DNA from 3 places in the Limosilactobacillus oris genome. Region 1 is predicted to be linked to each of the others. Evidence: predicted binding sites of a transcription regulator. Region 1 holds the regulator's gene; each other region holds the start of a gene.
What was found. Region 1 encodes Rex, which represses fermentation and respiration genes when NADH is low (regulators of the CRP and FNR family bind a similar motif). Its sites were predicted from a motif close to TTGTGAANTANTTCACAA; they were not measured.

Region 1 (4,892 bases):
TTCGCTAACCTTGTGGCAAAAGTAGGCCAAAAGGTTGCCGCGGGGGTTGACGTTATCAACCTGGGGCAGGGGAACCCCGACAAGCCAACCCCTGACTATATTGTTCAAGCGACCCAGAAGTGGGTTGCTGATCCACGGACCCATAAGTATTCACCGTTTCAGGGACTGCCAGAATTTAAGCAGGCGGCTGCCGACTTTTACCAAGAAAAGTACGGGGCCCACTTTGACCCGGAACAGGAGGTCGCTATTCTTGGCGGTTCCAAGATTGGCCTGGTTGAACTGCCCTGGGCGTTGATGAATCCGGGCGATACTTACTTGCTGCCGGATCCGGGCTACCCGGATTACTTTTCCGGCGCGGCCCTGGGCGGCGTTAGGTTTGAGACGGTTCCCCTGCTAGCAGAAAATAACTTTCTACCGGACCTCCAGTCCATCCCGGAAGAAGTTGCCCGGCGTGCGAAGTTCTTTTACCTCAACTACCCGAATAACCCGACCGGCGCAGTGGCGACGAAAGAATTCTATCAAGAACTGGTGGCGTGGGCGCAAAAGTACCATGTGGGAATTATTAGCGACTTCGCCTATGGTGCCTTGGGCTTTGACGGGCAGGCACCGTTGAGCTTTATGCAGACTCCGGGGGCCAAGGAGGTCGGAATTGAATTTTATACCTACTCCAAGACCTTTAACATGGCCGGCTGGCGAATTGCCTTCGCGGTGGGGAATCGGGACATTATTAGCGCCCTGAACTTAATCCAGGACCACCTGTTTGTCAGTCTTTTCCCAGCACTGCAAAAGGCGGCAATTGATGCGCTGCGGGATCCCCAGCGGGACGCGGCTATTGCGGAAATCGTTCACCGCTATGAGGAGCGGCGCGACGCCTTCGTCAACGCCGCAGAAAAAATCGGCTGGCACGCCTTTGTTCCGGCTGGGACCTTTTACGCCTGGATGCCCGTGCCGGACGGTTACAGCAGTGAATCCTTTGCCGACCTGCTGTTGGATAAGGCTGGCGTGGCGGTCGCACCCGGAAATGGTTTTGGCGAACATGGCGAGGGTTATGTGCGGATTGGCCTTTTGATCTCGCCAGAACGGCTGGAAGAGGCAGTGGAACGAATTGGTAAGCTAAAACTATTTAAATAAAATGGGGCGGGCAGTGACATTAATCTGATTACTTTAATAAATGCAAGAACCAACTAAGCTCCAGTGCTCGGCAAGACCGAACTCTGGAGCTCATTTATACTTTCTAAAAGACTAGCTACGTCCTAGTCACAATTGATTTTCCTGGTCGAAGTTTTCCAACTCTTCGGCCGCTGCCGCCCAGTCCAATTCAACTTCTTCGGACTGTGCCTTGAGCTGGTCAAGTTCCTTCTGCAGGTCGGTCAGCTTGCCGATATCGGTTGCCACCTCCGGCTTGCTCATCTCTGCTTCAATAGCGGTTTGCTGGCCTTCTAGCTGGGCCATCTGCTTCTCTAAATCGTCGACTTTTCGTTGCAGTTTGCGCCGGGCCCGTTGCTGGTCCTTGCTTTGCTGGTATGATTGCTTTCCCTGTGAAGCGGCGGGAGAGGACTGGGCTGAGCTTGCTGGATTAGGTGTCGCTGCCTTGGCAACCGTGGCGAGGTAGTCATCGTAGTCACCCTCGTAGTGCTTGATGCCGTCTTTACGCATATCCAGGATGTCGGTTGCCACCTGGTTGATGAAGTACCGGTCGTGCGAAACGAAGAGGACCGTGCCAGGGAATTCGTTGATGGCACTCTCAAGGACTTCCCGACTATCAATATCCAGGTGGTTGGTCGGTTCATCCAAAATTAAGAAGTTAATTGGCTGAAACGAGAGCTTAGTCAGTTCTAGGCGGGCCTTTTCTCCCCCTGATAGCTCGTGGACAACTTTATAGACATCGTCGCCAACGAAGAGAAAACTTCCCAGGAGGGAGCGAATATCCTTTTCTGGTACTTCTGGATGGTCATCCCATACTTCTTCCAGCACCGTCTTATCAGCGTGGAGTTGCTGCTGTTCCTGATCATAGTAGCCGACGTCCAAGTTGGCGCCGAATTTAACGCTTCCGCTGACCGCCGGAATTTTATTGAGGATGGTCTTGAGCAGGGTTGATTTGCCAATCCCGTTCGGGCCAATAATTCCGACCCGGTGGGGCTTACGAACCGCAAAGGACAGGGGACCAGCCAAGACTTGATCGTCATAGCCGACCTTGAGTTGGTCAACATCCAGCACTTCATTGCCGCTGGCCTTTTCGCTGTGGAAATGAAAGTGGATGGACTGGTCATCGGTCACTGGACGGTCCAGCCGCTCCATCTTTTCCAGTTGCTTGCGGCGGGCCTGGGCGCGCTTAGTGGTCGATGCCCGGACGATGTTACGGTTTACGAAATCCTCCAGTTTAGCAATCTTTTTTTGCTGCTGGTCGTAGTGCTTCCACTCCGCCTTTAACCATTCCTGCTTGTGCTGGACAAACTGGGTGTAGTTGCCGGTATAGTGCCGGAGGGTGCGGTTGTCTAAATCATAGACGTCCTTGACAACGTGGTCCAGGAAGTAGCGGTCGTGGGAAACAACCAGCAGGGCGCCCTGGTAGCTCTTGAGGTAGTCTTCTAGCCAGGCCAGCACGTTCATATCCAAGTGGTTAGTTGGTTCGTCTAGTATTAGCAGGTTGGGTGCCTGTAATAAAATCTTAGCCAGTGCCAGCTTGGTCTTTTGCCCACCGGAAAGGGCGTTAACTGGAGTGTCGTAGTATTCTTCGCCGAAGCCAAAGCCGGTGAGGATGCCCCGCATTCGGGATTCATACTCAAAACCGCCCCGTTTTTTAAAATCTCCTTGAAGGCGGTCGTACTGTTCCATTACCCGGCTGTATTGGCCGCTCGTGGCGTCAAGGGTTGCCAGCTGCTTTTCCAGGTCATGGATTGCCTGTTCTTCTTTATGCAGGTCGGCAAAGACGGTATCAAGCTCTGCCCAGATGTTGTTTTGACTATCTAAACCTTGATCCTGAGCTAGGTAGCCGATGGAAAGGTCCTTCGCCTTGCTGATGGTTCCTTCGTCAGGACTGGTAATTCCCGCAATCATTTTTAACAAAGTAGTTTTGCCGGCTCCGTTGCGGCCAACCAGCGCCGTGCGGCCGTGCTCCTGGATTTGCAGGTTAATATTATGGAAGAGAACGTCGGCCCCGAAGCGGCGCTCGACGTCGTTTGTTTGCAACAGAATCATTTTGAAACCTCGCTAATATCATTATGCTAACAATCATTATTTTAGCAGATTTCCCCTTCTTTTATTAAAAAAGTGGAATTATTTTGTATACCGCTTCACAAAACGACGGTTAATTGCTAGAATAGTTAGGAACTAAATTTCACAAGAGCAACGTAGCCGTTCAACTAATAAGTTACATCCCAATCACTTTACAGGACACGTTGCAAAAGAAGATGAATAGGGGGATAAAGATGACAACAAAGAAAATACCACGGGCGACGGCACGGCGGTTACCTATCTACTATCGCTACCTGACGATTTTACTGAACGCGAAGAAGGAACGGGTCTCATCGACCGAACTATCTGAAGCGGTTCAAGTTGATTCGGCGACGATTCGGCGGGACTTTTCCTACTTTGGTGAACTGGGAAAGCGGGGCTATGGATATGACGTAGCGAGCTTGTTAAAGTTCTTTAAGGGGATTTTGCACCAGGATTCACTGGTCAGCGTGGCCTTGGTCGGGGTCGGCAGCCTAGGAAGCGCCCTGCTGAACTTTAACTTCCACCAGGACACGAACCTGCGGATTAGCGCGGCCTTTGATACTAAGCCGGAATTAGCGAATAAGATCAAGAGCGGGATTCCGGTATACCCGGCAACGGATATTAAAAAGCAACTCCAGGAACAGCAAATTGACATTGTCATTTTGACGGTTCCCGGCGAACATGCTCAGGAGGTTGCGGACCAGCTGGTTGAGGCCGGTGTCCGGGGAATCCTAAACTTCTCACCAGTCCGCCTGTCCGTACCGAAGGAGGTTCAGGTACAAAATATTGACCTGACTAATGAACTGCAAACACTGATTTACTTTATTAAGAACTATTCTGATAATAAGAAATAGTGATATTTCCCGTCTGATACTCTGGGGTGTCGGCGGGATTTTTTATTACCTGAAATAGTCAAAATTAGTCAAACTTATCAGTTGCTTTTTAGGTCAAGGGTGGTGTATAGTAAGAATTGCGGTTAGCACTTAACAAGCAAGAGTGCTAAAAGCAAATTTATTAATTAACAAGATGGAGGGATTGACGTGTTAAAACCATTAGGAGATCGCGTTGTTCTACAAGCTGAAACTGAAGAAGAAAAGACCGTTGGTGGGATTGTCCTTGCTTCCAACGTAAAGGAAAAGCCGACTACTGGTAAGGTAATTGCCGTTGGTGAGGGACGGACCCTTGATAACGGTCAAAAGCTTGCTCCAGCTGTTAAAGAGGGCGACCGGGTACTGTTTGACAAGTACGCCGGCAATGAAGTTGAATACAACGGCAAAAAGTACCTTGTCGTTCACGAAAAGGACTTAGTTGCTGTAATCGACTAGCTTAATATAAAGATAGAACATAACACTTTAAAAACGAATTTCTTATTTGAGGTGACAATATAATGGCAAAAGACATTAAGTTTGCAGAAGACGCCCGCGGCGCAATGCTCGCTGGTGTAGATAAGCTGGCTGATACCGTTAAGACAACGATGGGGCCAAAGGGACGGAACGTTGTTTTAGGTCAAAAGTACAGCAACCCTACGATTACTAACGATGGGGTTACGATTGCAAAGAGCATTGACCTGGAAGACCCATTCGAAAACATGGGTGCTAAGCTGGTCGCTGAGGTTGCATCCAAGACCAACGACATCGCCGGTGACGGGACGACTACTGCCACTGTACTGGCACAGG
Region 2 (4,892 bases), 200 kb from region 1:
AAAATCACGTTTAAGCGGGCACTGTCCAGTGACGTTCCCGTCCCGATGACCCGGTTCTTAGGGAACCCAGACATCCGCTGAGTCAGGGTCGTCAAAATATCAACCGGGTTGCTGGAAACCACGAAAATGCCGTGGAAACCGCTGTCGACGATTGGCTGAACAATTGTCGACAAGATTTTGGCATTCTTGTTAACCAGGTCCAACCGAGTTTCGCCCGGCTTCCGGGGTACCCCAGCGGTAATTACGGCCACGTCCGCGTCGGCAGCGTCAGCGTATTCGCCGGAACGAATAATCGTTGGTGCCTCCAAAGGGGTAATGTCTTGCAGGTCCATGGCATCCCCGTCCGCCTTGTCACGGTTCAGGTCAACAATCACCAATTCATCAACTTCCTGCGTCGTTTGCAGTAACGAGTATGCAAATGACGAACCAACCGCACCATCACCGACTAGGAGAACCTTGTGGCGACGTTTAATCATATTAAATTCCTCCCTGAATAAGGTTAAAATAATTGCTCATTGCCAGCGCCCAATTCGGCACTGGCTAAATAATTTGGGTCCTACTTTTTAAGGCTGCGTGCATACAGAGTTACTTGCTGTCCAGCCTGGCGGCCAAAGACAATCGTTTCGGCGATAGAGTTACCACCAACCCGGTTGTTACCGTGCAGGCCACCAGCAACTTCACCCGCGGCAAAGAGCCCCTGGATGACATCCCCGTTGCCATCGAGAACCTGAGTCTTCGGCGTAACGTGGATTCCACCCATCGTGTAGTGGATAGCTGGGGCAATGTGGATGGCGAAGAAGCCCGGTTTGGTGATGCCCCGGTCCATCCCGGTCGTCCGGTGGAATTCGGCGTCATCGTGGCTTTCCACAGCCTGGTTCCAGGTCGTAACCGTCTGCTTCAAGGTTGCCGGATCCATGTTCAGCTTCTCAGCCAAATCCTCAACCGTATCACCATGAACAACTAAGCCCACTTTATCGTAGAACTCAATAGCTTTAGCCCGGTCACGGATGCCCTGGTCGAAAATCAGGTAAGCACTGTGTTCCGGCAGGGCCGTGATGGCGTTGGAAACGATCTTCCGGGTATTCAGTTCGTTCACGAACCGCTGCCCGTCAGCGTTAACCAGGATCGCCCCTTCGCCCCGAACGGCTTCCCCAATCAGGTAGACGTGCGGGTTGTCCTGCTGAACGGTTGGGTGAACCTGAACCAGGTTCATCTGCATCAGTTCGGCGCCGACGTTTTCTGCCAGCTTCAGCCCGTCACCAGTTGCTCCCGGTTGGTTGGTCGTCTTGTAATCCTTAAGGTCGGGGCGGAAGCGTTCGATGTATTCCTTAGAAGCACCGAAGCCACCGGTTGCCAGAATCACCGCCTTAGCACTGACCTGCTTCGTAAGGTCGCCGGACTTAACCTCGACCCCGTTGATCCGGCCGTCCGCGTCCTGCAAGAGCTTAATAACCTTGGTGCGGTTAAAGACCGGAATGTTTTCCTTGGCGACTACACCGAGGAGGCTGTTGACCAGGAAGCCACCAATCGGCGCCATACTTGCCGGTCGGTGGGTCCGCTTCTTGGACATCCCCCCGGTGACGGTGATGTCATCCAGCTTGATGTCGTGGTCAGCTAACCAGTCGATTGCCGGCGCGGTGTGGTAGACGAAGTAGCCCAGCATGTCCTTATCATTGAGCCGGCCACCATCCTTGTAGGTTTCACGGTAGAAGTCACCGACGTTGTCAATCACACCGTGGTGTAGCTGAACGTTGGTTTCGGCGGCGTTCATACCGGAAGAGGCCCGGTTGGTATTCCCACCCAGTTCCTCCTCCTTTTCCAGCACGGCCACCTTCATGCCCAGCTCGTGGGCCTGAATAGCAGCGGCCAGCCCGGTTCCACCAGAACCGATGATGACAGCATCATAGCTGTCATCCAGCTTGCTAACTGATAATGGTTGAAACTTTTCTGCCATTATTAATTGATCTCCTTTTTAATTAGTCTTCACGATCAACGTTAGTCATCTTCAGCATATCCATCCATTCGTCGTACTGTTCTTCAGTCACCTTGCCGGACTTCAGGGCTGCTTCCTTCAACGTGCTGCCAGCCTTGTCAGCGGCTTGGGCAATCTTGGCGCTGTCGTGGTAACCAATGTGTGGTGACAGTGCGGTAACCGTCATCAGCGAATTGTCAACCAGTTCGGCCATCCGCTTTTCGTTGACGGTCATGCCAGCAACACAGCGGTCAGCAAAGCCAGTGATAGTTCCGGCCAAGAGGTCCGCCGATTCCAGGAAGGCGTCGATCAGGACGGGCTTGTAAACGTTCATTTCAAAGTTACCTTGGGATGAAGCCATCGTAACCACGGTATCGTTACCGAAGACCCGAATAGCTGCCATCGTAACGGCTTCCGCCTGGGTTGGGTTAACCTTCCCTGGCATGATGGATGAGCCTGGTTCGTTAGCTGGAATGTTTAATTCATCGTAACCAGCCCGGGGACCAGAAGCCAAGAAACGAATATCCTGAGCAATCTTGAACATGTCAGCGGCTAAAGTCTTCAAAGCACCGTGGACTACATCCAGTCCAGAGTGGTTAGCTAAGCCGTAGAACTTATTGCTCTTGGCAGTCAGCTTCAAGCCGTAAACTTCAGACAGCTTTTCAGCAATCTTTTCCGGCATCCCTTCGGCGGCATTCAAGCCAGTACCAACGGCAGTTCCACCAATTGCTAATTCGTTCAGGGTTGGTTCCAAAGTCTTGATGTAGTCCAAGTCGTGTTCCAGTGCGGAAACGTAGCCAGAAACTTCTTGACCGAACGTCAACGGCACGGCATCTTGCAGGTGGGTCCGGCCAACCTTAACCGTCTTCCAGTACTTGTCCTGTTTGATCTTCAATTCGTCAATCAGGTGTTGAACCGCTGGCTTCAGGTTGTCTAAGGCTTCCAAAGCCACCACGTTCATCGCGGTTGGGAAAGTATCGTTTGAACTCTGCCCCTTGTTGACATCATCGTTTGGTAAAATTTCGATGTCCGGGTTGATTTCGTGAGCCTTGTGGGCCACGACTTCATTAGTGTTCATGTTGGTTTGCGTCCCAGAACCAGTCTGGTAAACCTTCAATGGGAAGTCCTTGCGCAGGTCTTCATCACTTAACGCGAGCAATTCATCGATTGCTTTCACGATTAAGTTACCCTTGTCAGCAGAAATTGCATTGGTTTCCATGTTCGCCTGGGCCGCTGCCTTCTTAATGTTCAGTAAAGCACGAATAATTGCTAACGGCATGTACTGACCAGTTGGGAAATTATTGCGGCTCCGTTCCGTTTGCGGTCCCCATAATGCACTTGCGGGGATTTTAACTGGGCCTAAAGTATCTTCTTCTGTTCGGTAATCAGACATAATAAAAACCTCCAATGGATTATCATGCAATAACAACTTGTGAAATGTTACACATCATTACGCCATTATCCTAACTCATCGCCACTGCAATAGTCAAACCTTTAACATTTTATAAATTTCACTTATGGAATTAGGCGTCTATCCCGGTGTGATAGCCTTTTCATTTAGGCGGTGTGATTTTTTCACAAGGTTTTAAAAACAAAAAATGCCCCTTAACTTCAAAAAGTTGCTGGAGCATTTTCACAATTAAGCTCATTTTCACAAGCTAGATTAACAGTTTGCTTGCAAGTGCTTATTAAATAGCTAATCAGGTGACGGCATATTTAATACTTGGCTTCCCAGGTCATTTTTTCCACGGCCGTTTGGGCGTCTGTGATTCCCTCGCCGGCCAAGTCCTGGTCGATTGCCGACTGGGCAACCGTGATGGCAACCCGCTTCGAGAAGTCCGCTAGCTTCTCCACCGGCGGAAGGACGGCGGCCCCCGGCTGGTCAGGGTCGACAATGCCACTCAGGGCGTGCGCGGCGGCTGCAATCATCTCATCATTCAACAGCTTGGCTTGGGCGGCCAGGGCCCCAAAGCCAACTCCCGGGTAAATCAGGGCGTTATTGGCCTGACCAATGTGGTAATCCACGCCGTCATAATTAATCGTTCCTGCCGGAATTCCGGTGGCAACTAGAGCCCGGCCAGCAGTCCACTTTAGCAGGTCAGCCGCCTTGGCTTCGGCCAGCTTAGTAGGGTTGGATAGTGGGAAAATTACTGGTCTCTTAGTGTGGGCCGCCATTTCCTTGACGACTGCTTCACTGAAGGCTCCCGGCTGGGTCGAGGTCCCGATCATGACGGTTGGGTGCACCGCCTTGACTACGGAAAGCAGGTCAGTCAGCTCACCCGCATTTGCAAATTCGGTCCGCTGACGGGTAAACAGTTTTTGCTTTGGGGTCAAACCCGGTGTGTCTTCGAAGAGGAGCCCTTGTTTATCAACCAGGTAGAAGCGCTTCTTCGCTTCCGCGGGTTCCATCCCCTGCCGAATCAGTTCCTCATACAGCATCTTAGCGATTCCCATACCGGCAGTTCCGGCACCAAAGGTCAGGAAGGTCTGGTCGGTCAGCTTTTCCTTGGAGATGTTCATGGCACCCAGGACCCCGGCGAGGGAAATGATCCCGGTACCCTGAATATCATCATTAAAGGTTAAAATCTGGTCCTGGTACTTATCGAGGATCCGGGCCGCGGTGCCCCGACCGAAATCTTCGAAGTGGAGCAGGCTCTTGGGGAAGAGTTTCTCAACTTTTTCGACGAAGCGGTCGATAAAGGCAAAGTACCGGTCGCCACGAACCCGGTGCTGGCGGTTGCCAAGGTAGTTGGGATCATCCAGCAGCTGCTGGTTGTCGGTCCCGGCGTCAATCGATACCGGCAGGACCTGGGCCGGGTCAATGCCAGCGGCTGCGGTGTAGACCATCAGCTTTCCGACCGAAATATCGACCCCGTTGACACCCCAGTCACCAATTCCCAGGATTCCCTCCGCATCGGTG
Region 3 (4,892 bases), 140 kb from region 1:
ATACACGCTGAACTTCGCTGATAGCGACGTCACCAGCCCGATTACGGCACGGCTATCTGGCAACCAACTGACCCTGACCGGTGATAGCAACTGGGCGACCGACACGTTGACCAAAACCACGCGTCAGCTGAACCTTGACCAGTTCCTGGCTAAGAAGCACGACAGCGGCAACGAAAGCAGTTCTAGCCAGAGCAATTCCTCTGCTGACCCGCGTCGGGTGGGGGCAATGCTTTTCCAGTACACCTACCAGGGGATGCCGGGGCGTGAAACCTTTACCTGCACCCAAAACGGTGACAGCTATACTTTTAGCGAAGGCAATGATTCTGCTAGTGGTATTACCTTCAAGGTCAAGGGCGACACAGTCAGGTACAGTGTCGGCGGCTCTGCCGACCAAAAGACGATTAGCATTGGCACGTTGCAATCACAGACCGACGCCGCACAAATTGATGGTATGATGCAAAATGTTCATTAGGATTTAGAGAAAAGCGACCGGTACTCAGGCGGATAAGCAAGGGCTCAGCGTTCGGTTTCAAGTCTGCTAGGCCTACAAGAAGCGTTTCAGCAGGCGGTAAAATTCACTGGGCGGTAATCATTCTGGGAATCCGGTTCATCGATCATATTCTCGTTTAAAGCAAAAGGGAGCGCAAATAGGGTTCCAGAGTTCGATTATACCGGACACTGGAACCCATTTTTGTGTACCGCGCTGTTCGTATTTGAACTTGGTAAAAGTACTTATGTTCCAGCCTTTTTGCTGTTTTAAAGCTGATAGTGTTACGGCGTAGCAGCAGGCTGGCGAGCATGATAAGCTGATTAACGCGGCAAGCCCCGAAGAAGAGCGCAGTATGAAGTGCCGTTTTATTCATCGTGCCGCACTCTTCTCCTTAATAATTCTGCCGATAATCTCAAGTGGTGGCATGGCTTGTCTTTTCTACTATTAAATGAGAACATTATCAGAAAAGAGCACGTAACTAGGAAGGGGATGATGGCAATGATTAAATCGCTGATTGTCAACGCAACGCTGGTGCTGGCTCTGGCTCTGCCAGCGATGGCATGGGCAGCAGACCAGCCAACAGTCAGCCCGGTCCCGGCGTTCAGCGTGAATGCAAACTCCGCGACCGACCAGTCTGCCAGTGACGACTCTCCCCAAGCCATCCGCGCCGCTAAGCACCAGCTGTACATACCGAATAAGACCCCGGTTCCGCTGGAGGGTTACCGCTGGCCCACTACCCGCTTGAAAATTTACCTGGCGACCCGTAATCGCCCACTCGTAGCCGCCTTCCGAGATGCGGTCAAAGCGTGGAATAGCACAAGCGTCGTTCATCTGACCTGGACCCGGCACCGCGGTCAGGCCGACATTATCGCTGAGGCTGGCGACCTTTCTAATGGGCAACCGTCGCCCGCGGTCGGGTACGTTACCACCCAGCTGGGCTCCACCCGTTCTGAGTATAATCCCGATACCCACGCCTTGATCCGAGCACATTCAACCCTCGACGCACCGCACTTGGAATACACCAGTCGGATTTTCCGTAGCGAAGTGGCCCAGCATGAGCTAGGGCATGCCCTCGGCTTGGCCCACGCGCCACAGGGCAGTTATAGCGTAATGATCCCGAATAATGTTCGGACCGGGATTACGAAGGCTGACCGCCAGACTATTCGGTTGCTGTACGGCACTAGTAATTAATGGAAGAACGACTATTACTGACGGAGGTTCATGGTCAAAAAGACTGATTGTGAGATGATATGCAATCTTGTTATTTTTAGTTAGTAAATTTCAAAAGAAAACTTTAGTAAATTCTGGAATTGGTTTGAGTATCCTTAGCCGTGTATTAGTGGCGAAAAGCGTGCTATCTTAGCGACAGCGGTTTGACATTTATTTGAAAAATATCCGAAAGAAGGCTTTAAAAAAACGGGGGTCTCTGGTATCATAATAATTGTGAAAAAAATAACATGTCTTTTGAGAAGGAGATCTTAGCATATGAAAGCTGCTGTTATCAATGATCCAGTCGATGGATACGTTACTGTTAAGGATGTTCAGCTTCGTGATTTGAAGCCGGGTGAAGCACTGGTTGACATGGAATACTGTGGTCTTTGCCACACTGACCTTCACTGTGCTGCTGGTGACTTTGGTAAGAAGCCGGGCCGGATTATTGGTCACGAAGGTGTCGGCCGGGTATCAAAGGTTGCTCCTGGTGTTACCAGCTTAAAGGTTGGCGACCGGGTATCAATCGCTTGGTTCTTCAAGGGCTGTGGTCACTGTGAATACTGTCTGACTGGCCGTGAAACTCTTTGCCGGAACGTTCTGAACGCTGGTTACACTGCTGATGGTGCTATGGCTGAACAATGTATCGTTCCAGCTGACTACGCCGTTAAGGTTCCAGAAGGCTTGGACCCAGTTGAAGCTACTTCCTTAACTTGTGCCGGGGTTACGATGTACAAGGCTTTGAAGGTTGCTGACATCAAGCCTGGTCAATGGGTATCAATCGTTGGTGCCGGTGGTCTGGGTAACCTGGGGATTCAATTTGCCCACAACGTCTTTGGTGCCCACGTTATCGCCGTTGATGGTAACGAAGACAAGCTGAAGGCTGCTAAGGAAAACGGTGCTGAAATCTGCATCAACCGTCACGATGACAATGTTGACGAACAGATTCAAGAAAAGGTTGGCGGGGTTCACGCTGCAGTTGTTACTGCCGTTACGACCGCAGCCTTTGACCAAGCAGTTAACTCCCTGCGCCCAGATGGCAAGTTAGTTGCCGTTGCCCTTCCACAAGGTGACATGAAGCTGAACATTGCCAAGACTGTTCTGGACGGCATCATCGTTGCCGGTTCTCTGGTTGGTACTCGTCAAGACCTAGCTGAGTGCTTCCAATTCGGTGCTGAAGGCAAGGTTCACCCAATCGTTAAGACCCGGAAACTTTCCGAAATCAATGACATGATCCAAGAATTAAAGGACAACAAGGTTGTTGGTCGGAACGTTGTTGACTTCTCCCTCGAAAAGTAATTACAGTTAATTAGGTTAATCAGAAAACAGGATTGTAGCGAGGCTGCAGTCCTGTTTTCTTATACGAGCACTTTGGATGGGCAAAAAATACAAATTATGATAAAATAATGGTCAGTATTAGTCAGATAACGGAGGGTGAATGATGGAGAATAAGAGTATCTCAGATATTATTGAAGCTTACTTGAAAGAAATTCTGGGCGACTCTGCTCAGATTGAGATTCGCCGTTCCGAGATTGCAAACCACTTTGACGTGGTTCCGTCCCAGATCAACTATGTCATCAAGACCCGGTTTACCATTCAAAATGGTTACCTCGTCAAGAGCAAGCGTGGCGGCGGTGGTTATATCCGGATTGAGCGTGTTAATTTACTTGATAACATTGACGTGTTAAACTCATTAATCCAAACAATTGGCGACTCAATTCGAGAACGTGATGCGTTTGCCATCGTTCAGACCCTTTACGATGAAAAGGTCATCACCCAGCGCGAGGGTGACTTGATGCTTGTGGCACTTGCTAAGCAGACACTGGACGTTGGCGATACCGATATTGAAGCCCGGTTAAGAGCACGCGTGTTGATTTCGCTACTGAATCGATTACGGTATGAAAGTTAGAAGGGATGATTGCTAATGGATAACATGTTTACTCCTAGTGCTAAGCATGTCTTAATGATTGCCCATGAACAAGCTAAATACTTTAAACACCAAGCAGTGGGGACTGAACACCTCTTGCTCGCGTTGGCAATGGATAAGGATGGGATTGCCAACAAGATTTTTGAGCAGTTTTCAATTACCAGTGATGATATTCGTGAAGAGATTGAACGGCTAATTGGTTACGGAACGCTTGACCAGCTCGGCCCAGCTGACTACCTGCCATATTCACCGAAAGCTAAGCAGGTCTTGGCCCTGGCTGGTCAGGAGGCCCAGCAGATGCACTCCCTCAAAATTGGGACTGAACACCTGCTGCTGGCGCTGATTGCGGATGAGAGTGTCCTGTCTTCGCGGATTCTCTTTAGCCTAGATGTTTTGCCCCGTCAGGTTCGGAAGGTGACCCTGCGGCGGTTAGGAGTAGCGGAAAGCCAGCTCCGGCGTCAAACCAACCGTCAGGGAAACAACCGCAAGAGTGGTACACCGACCCTTGATAAGCTGGCTCGGGACATGACCCAGATGGCGCGGAACCAGCAGCTGGATCCTGTCGTCGGGCGTGATGCTGAAATTCGGCGGACGATTCAGATCCTCAGTCGCCGGACCAAGAATAACCCGGTGCTGATTGGTGAGCCGGGAGTAGGGAAGACCGCTATTGCTGAAGGCCTAGCCCAAGAGATGGTGGCCGGAACGGTTCCAGCTGAGCTGGCTAATAAGCGGCTGATGGTCCTCGATATGGGTTCGTTGGTCGCGGGCACTAAGTACCGGGGCGAATTCGAAAACCGTCTCAAAAAGGTGATTGACGAAATCCAGGCGGACGGGCACGTCATCCTCTTTATTGACGAGCTGCATACGCTGATTGGAGCCGGGGGTGCTGAGGGGGCCATTGACGCCTCCAACATCTTGAAGCCGGCTTTAGCCCGGGGAGAACTGCAAACAATCGGGGCGACTACCCTTGACGAGTACCAAAAGTACATTGAATCTGACGCAGCTCTGGAACGGCGGTTTGCAACAGTTCAGGTCGACGAGCCAACCCCAGAAGAAAGTCTGGCTATCCTGAAGGGATTACGGCCACGCTATGAGGCCCACCACCATGCCAAGATTACTGATGAGGCGCTGGAACAGGCTGTTAAGCTCTCCGACCGCTACATCTCTGACCGCTTCCTCCCGGACAAGGCAATTGACTTGATGGATGAAGCGGCAGCTATGGTCCGAATCAATGCTGAGGAGAAGAAGACCCGCAAGCCATCATTA

Region 2: N4599_RS05170 (class II fumarate hydratase) is a predicted target of Rex. The motif match lies at 3,403-3,420, and genes of this name have one in related genera.
Region 3: adhP (alcohol dehydrogenase AdhP) is a predicted target of Rex. The motif match lies at 1,932-1,949, and genes of this name have one in related genera.

Annotation. Positions count from the first base shown of each region.
Region 1 is NZ_CP104398.1:795,101-799,992, reverse strand. It holds gene N4599_RS04165 (pyridoxal phosphate-dependent aminotransferase) at 1-1,131, shown strand, start outside; gene N4599_RS04160 (ABC-F family ATP-binding cassette domain-containing protein) at 1,258-3,198, opposite strand; gene N4599_RS04155 (redox-sensing transcriptional repressor Rex) at 3,429-4,070, shown strand; gene groES (co-chaperone GroES) at 4,257-4,541, shown strand; gene groL (chaperonin GroEL) at 4,604-4,892, shown strand, end outside.
Region 2 is NZ_CP104398.1:997,510-1,002,401, forward strand. It holds gene N4599_RS05160 (L-lactate dehydrogenase) at 1-476, opposite strand, end outside; gene N4599_RS05165 (flavocytochrome c) at 557-1,954, opposite strand; gene N4599_RS05170 (class II fumarate hydratase) at 1,977-3,365, opposite strand; gene N4599_RS05175 (malolactic enzyme) at 3,689-4,892, opposite strand, start outside.
Region 3 is NZ_CP104398.1:931,004-935,895, reverse strand. It holds gene N4599_RS04860 (lipocalin/fatty acid-binding family protein) at 1-472, shown strand, start outside; gene N4599_RS04855 (matrixin family metalloprotease) at 983-1,681, shown strand; gene adhP (alcohol dehydrogenase AdhP) at 1,976-2,998, shown strand; gene N4599_RS04845 (CtsR family transcriptional regulator) at 3,141-3,608, shown strand; gene N4599_RS04840 (ATP-dependent Clp protease ATP-binding subunit) at 3,624-4,892, shown strand, end outside.